DNA from 2 places in the [Leptolyngbya] sp. PCC 7376 genome. Region 2 is predicted to be linked to the other one. Evidence: predicted binding sites of a transcription regulator. Region 2 holds the regulator's gene; the other holds the start of a gene.
What was found. The regulator NtcA, encoded in region 2, controls nitrogen genes in cyanobacteria. The targets are predictions, from matches to a motif close to TTTGTANCNNNNGNTACAAA.

Region 1 (3,169 bases), 2.5 Mb from region 2:
GAGTTCGGGCAACCAGTCCAGTGCATTCTGACTCGTTGGGGAATATCCAACTCTGCATCAAGTTCCCGCGCTAGAGCCAAACCCTGCTCCTTCGTTTCGATAAGCGCAAAATTGCAATAACGATTACCTGTACAGGACACAAAAGAACGAACAAGCGTAGAAGGATTCGTCGAAAATTTCTCTAGTAATGGCTCTTTGAGGAAGGTGTCAACGTTCTCATTTTTAACATGGGGAATAATAAAATTCTCTTCAACCGTGGCACGAATTTCACCTGTACCATAAGTTTCAGCGAGGCGAGCTACCTCGAACATATCTTCAGCAGTCAATCGACCAGCCGGAACGTGTAGGCCGATGTAGCTATATCCTTCTTGCTTTTGGGGATAAACACCAACATGGTCACGCTTTTCCATGGTGAATGCATCTTCAGGAGCAGCTTCCGCAAAAGTCAAACCAGTTTCTTCTTCGAGTTTGGCGCGGAATTTTTCAACGCCCCAAGCTTCAACGAGCCATAAAACACGGGCTTTTGCACGATTACCACGTAAGCCTTCCTCTGCACCATAACGGGAATAGAGAGCAACGATGCCACGGCTCACTGCGAGAACTTCTTTTTCTGCTGGGGGAACCCACACATTAATCGGAATACCTTCTGCAATTCTCTGGGCTGAGAAATAACCACCGACGAGGACATTAAAGCCAAATTCACCGTCCTTAAATGCGGGAACGTAGGCAATGTCGTTAATTTCAACGTGGGAAGAGTTATCGGGTGCTCCTTCAACACAGATGTTGAATTTACGAGGTAAGTCGCTAAATTCAGGACTACCTTCACCGCCATTGGTGATCATCTCTTGGAGCTTATCGGCTAACTCACGGGTATCAAAATATTCTTCGGGGTCAATGCCAGAAACAGGGGAACCTGTGATGTTACGGATATTGTCGTGGCCAGACTGAATACTTGTCAGGTCTGCATCATTAAATTTCTGAAAAATATCAGGGACATCTTCAAGGCGAATCCCTCGTAGTTGTAGGTTTTGGCGGGTCGTAATGTCTGCGCTACCATCTTCGCCATAACGTTTGACAACTTCGGCAAGAACGCGCATTTTCTCGCTGGTTAAAATGCCATTGGGTGTTCGCATCCGCAGCATAAATTTGCCAGGGGTGACAGGGCGGTGGAACAAGCCTAAAAATTTGAGACGGATAATTAGGTCATCTTTGTCCATTGCTTCCCAACCGGACTGAGCAAACTGCTCGATTTCGTCTTTGATCGCTAAGCCTGGTTTTTCAATTTTGGCTTTTTCAATCTTGGTGAGTTTGACCTTTTTGGGTGCGTCAGTCATGGGGGATAAACCTAATGCAGCTGGGGGATACGACGTTTTGTACAGGATTTAGTGATTATCCTAATGGTACTTGGCTAAAGTATCGATTCCATTTGGGTGCTTTTGTATTATTTGATACTTTATCGCGATTACTTTGTTAAAAATCAATGGGACAAATGCTGTTTTGACATTTGTTGTTTTACCTTACCTTTTTATGGCGATCACCCGTTACGTCAAGCGACAGCGACATTTTTATGGGATTAGCTCAGTAAAGGAATTATTAGATTTTTTTTGGTTTAACGGATAAAAACATGTCTAAAAAACATTAAGGCTAGCAGAGAAAATTAGACTTAGCTTGTCAAAATATCGCTACATCAATTCCAGTGCACAAAAAACAGATTCAGATTTAAAGAGATAAAAAATCTCAAATAGCAAATGTATTGGAGTCAACACAGAGTCCCAATGTCATTCATATCTATTTTTCTCTAGCAAATCTATGGCTATCCGCAGACGCATTATCAAAGGCTATACCGTGGTTCTAGGGGTTGCCCTTGCCGGAATTATTGGGGGATTGGCTGTGGGTGATGCTTATGAAAGACATGCCCAAGAGCTCAGACGGGAAGCAACAACTGAGCGTAAGTTATTTAATGAGCTACAAGTTAGTATTTTGCGTAATCGGCTCGCAAATCAGTTATCGCCTTACTTATCAAAACCGGCTGAATTTGAACAAGCGAGCCAAGCTTTTTTTAATCGGCTTGACGAAATTGAGTTGATTCTAGAAGCTCACCATCAACTTCATAACGACATAGGTTCTTCTGAGCATTCTCACCATGAAGATACTCAATCACAGATGTCAGCAGAACAAGAGGAACATCATCATCACGAAGAGATGACTAGTGAGCATCAGCCTTCTTCAATCCGTGAGCATATGCCAAGCATATTAAATCTACCATCTCAAAGTTTCGTTGCAGACATCGATAGTTTGCATGAATCGATGGAGAAATTCGAAGCCATTTTGGCCACATTCCGGCAAAAAGTCCGCGTTTTTGTAGATGAGATAATAGCCGCGCCACCAACGACAGATGAGGAGTTGGCGATCGCCCAAACAAAACTACTGGAGCTAGCCCGGAGCGAAGAATTTTCAAACTTTGTCAACTATCCTGAAGAGCTAATGCTTTTTTTAGATGAAGTTACACGTCGTGAACAACTCGCAGAAGATAATTTACGACGGGCAGAAAGAATCCGTGTGCTAATTATTTTAGGGAGTCTATGTCTTTCAATGCTCTTGGCAGCCATTGTCGCCGTCATTACCAGTCGGGCGATCGCCAAACCCATCTCAGAAATTGCCGAATTCTCTCACCGCGTCACCAAAGCAGAAGACTTCAACCAATCCCTTGACGTTCAGGGAGATGACGAAATTGAAACCCTCTCCAGTTCCCTAAACCAACTCATCCGCCAAGTCTATTTACTGCTCAATACCATTGGCAGAAAAAACGAGGAGCTAGAACAAGCCTTCGAACAACTACAACAGCAGCAAATTCAGATGGTTCAGACAGAGAAAATGTCGAGCCTTGGAGCATTAGTTGCAGGTATCGCCCATGAAATCAATAATCCCGTTAACTTTATCCACGGCAATATCCATCACTCTCGCATATATCTCGAAGATCTCCTCAGACTCCTAAAGCTCTACCAAGAACATTACCCAACACCAAATCAAGAAATAGAGGATGAAGTCGAGGCGATCGACCTTAACTTTCTCATCACAGACTTCCCAAAAATCCTCAATTCCATGACCCTCGGTACCCAGAGAATTCGTGACATTGTCTTATCTCTCCGTACCTTTTCTCGTACAGACG
Region 2 (3,169 bases):
GCATTAATATCGATAATACGGACAACGCCGAAAGCCAGTACCTGCCCTGTGGTGAGGGCAACATTACCGCTCCGAAAGTTGATATAACTCGCTTCTAAAATATCAATCTGTTCTTGTAATCTAAAAATTTGGGATTCGACATCTTGCAACACTTGGTCTTTGTCGGCGATCGCCTGGTCTAAGTTGGCGATAGTCTGATCACGATTATCAATTTCAGTCTGTAAATCTTGGCGCTGAGTTTCTAGGGATTCAATCTGTCCAGAGCGCTGCTCAATAATGTCGTTTTGCTCGCTTACTTTGGTTTGCAACCGTTCACTTTGAGTTGCTAGCTTTTCACTCTGGATCGCCAGTTGATCTCGCTGCGTCTTTAAATCCCGTTGCTCTGATGCCAAATCTGTAATTTCTTTCTCTAGGACCGAGGCTTGATCTCGAAATGCCGTGAGCTGTGATTGAGCATTTTCAAATTTTGTTTCGATTCCTTCAAGTTTATTTTGGGCTGTAAGCTGATCCTGGCGGGCTAATTCGAGTTCCTCTTCAACCTTTGTTTTTGCGTCGTTAACTTCTTGTAGTTCCTTACGGCGTTTCGCTAAAATTCCATCCAGCTGAAATACGCCCTGCCGTAGCGATTTACTCAGACCAAAGAGCAAACCCAAAGTGCTGGCCGCAATCACTGTTCCCGTCATCACAGTTACGACGACAGCAGTTTGTTTCGGACGCAAATTGAACAGGCTTAAGCGGGCCTTACCCACTTTGCTACCAAGGCGATCGCCCAAAGCCGCAAGGATACCGCCTAGTATCAAGACCGAAAATATCAGTACAAACGCACTAGTCATTTAATGATCGTAAAACTGTCCCACACCACAAATAAAACCGTAACGTTATTACTGTAGCGTTAAGCGAACTGTTGGCTGAGATTTACGGGGTCATGAACCGTAATTTTTTTCTTGTAAATCGAGATCATATTTTTCTCGCGTAGCTCACCCAATAATCGCGTGACTGTTACCCGCGTCGAACCAATTGCTTCGGCGATCGCCTGATGAGAGAGTTTCAGATCAACCCGAATGCCATCTTCCGTTGGCACACCAAAATCGCGACAAAGAATTAACAAGAAGCTCACTAAACGCGACCCCATGTCTCGGTGCGCCAGTGTTTCGATCATCATCTCCGTTTGCAGAATCCGCGAAGACAATCCGCGCAACATTAACATCGACAACTCAGGACGCTCTTGCAAAGCTTTCTGAACCTGCTCAATCGGTGCGGACAAAAGCTCCACAGGCGTGAATGCCACTGCATGATAAAAGCGATCAGACTTTTGACCCGTTAAGAGGGATAGCACACCGAAAACACTATTTTCCCGGAGGAGTGCCACCGTAATCTCTTCACCGGCCTCATACACCCGTGAGAGGCGGACAGCTCCCTTCAGCAAAAAATAAACCCGTTCAGCTGGATCGCCCGGAAAGAAAATTGTTTTACCCCGATCATAGTTCTCAACTACAGGAGGGAAAGGGCCGCTGTGAAATTGTCGAAACGCAGCAGCTAGATCGGTAATTTGATTCACGGGTAATTCAGGCACTTGATTCGGATAGAAATCGCTTTGGGCAGCGTCAGAGTTATAAATCATAGACTCACATTGTTGAGGGGTATCCCCGATGTTGGAACTTACACTCGCTTATGGGGACTAATATGACAATGAATTCTCTTAACTAAATCTTACTTTGGTATGGTAATTTGTAATTTTTGCTTCAAAATAATTATGGTTTTCAGCGCAAGCTCTCTTATGTCCTTGAAGAATTTGCACTGTTTTACCGTAAAGTAGCGAATGGCTAGAGGGTCTTTTGGCGTTATGGGACGCGCTCTAGCTTGACCGAATTTTTAGGAAACTTGGGAACCTTTATGCTTGATTTAACCGGAAAAAATGCCCTTGTCACAGGGATTGCAAACAATAAATCCATTGCGTGGGGTATCGCTCAACAGCTCCATGCTGCGGGCGCAAACATCGGTGTCACTTACCTACCCGATGATAAAGGTCGTTTTGAGAAGAAAGTCGGCAAGTTGGTCGAGCCTCTCAATCCTTCTTTGTTCCTTCCTTGTAATGTGCAAGATGATGAACAGGTTGATCAAGTTTTTGAAGCGGTTAAAAAGGACTGGGGCAAGCTTGATATCCTCATTCACTGTTTGGCATTTGCACACCGTGAAGATTTAACTGGTCAGTTTAGCGATACTTCCCGTGATGGTTTCCAAACGGCTCTCGGTATCAGTTCTTACTCACTCACTCGTTTGGCACGTGGTGCAAAAGACGTAATGACGGATGGTGGAGCAATTGTCACCATGACCTACCTTGGTGGTGTAAAGGTTATTCCGAATTACAACGTTATGGGTGTAGCGAAGTCTGCGCTTGAGATGAGTGTTCGTTATCTCGCGGCGGATCTTGGCCCTAGCAATATTCGCGTCAATGGTATTTCTGCTGGCCCAATTCGTACTTTAGCTTCTTCTGCTGTTGGTGGCATTCTCGACATGATTCACCACGTGGAAGCAACTGCGCCTTTACGTCGTACGGTAACTCAGACTGAAGTTGGTAATACGGCGGCATTCCTCTGTAGTGATTTGTCTAGTGGCATCACTGGTCAGATTGTTTATGTGGATTCTGGTTACGAAATTATGGGTATGTAAGGTCTAGCTTGAAAGATAGATCCCTCTAAATCCCCCTTGAGTAAGGGGGACTTTTTATTTTTTGGTGATGGGAGTTATGGCTGAAGAGTTTGTTCACATTTCGGTATTGCGGGAAGAGCTAGTTGATGGGCTAGGGATTCGTGATGATGGGCATTATCTGGATGTAACACTCGGTGGTGGCGGCCATACGGAATTAATTTTGCAGCGATCACCGACCTGTAGAGTGACATCGGTAGACCGGGATGCAATGGCTATTGAAGCAGCATCAGCACGGCTCAAAGGGTTTGGCGATCGCCTAACGATTGTGCGGAGTAATTTTGCTGAGTTTGATCCGCAGGGACAAAAGTTTGATGGGATTATTGCGGACTTGGGGGTAAGCTCAGCACAATTTGACCAGGGCGATCGCGGCTTCAGTTTTCGCATGGATGCACCACTTGATATGCGAATGGATCAACGACAAGATTTATCAGCGGCGGATATCGTCAATCGCTATGGCGAG

Region 1: LEPTO7376_RS14605 (ferredoxin--nitrite reductase) is a predicted target of NtcA. The motif match lies at 1,436-1,455, and genes of this name have one in related genera.

Annotation. Positions count from the first base shown of each region.
Region 1 covers NC_019683.1:3,241,896-3,245,064, forward strand. Annotated here, with positions in the region: gene LEPTO7376_RS14605 (ferredoxin--nitrite reductase) at 1-1,334, opposite strand, end outside; gene LEPTO7376_RS23680 (ATP-binding protein) at 1,810-3,169, shown strand, end outside.
Region 2 covers NC_019683.1:744,334-747,502, reverse strand. Annotated here, with positions in the region: gene LEPTO7376_RS03390 (DUF3084 domain-containing protein) at 1-833, opposite strand, end outside; gene ntcA (global nitrogen regulator NtcA) at 893-1,621, opposite strand; gene fabI (enoyl-ACP reductase FabI) at 1,894-2,670, shown strand; gene rsmH (16S rRNA (cytosine(1402)-N(4))-methyltransferase RsmH) at 2,747-3,169, shown strand, end outside.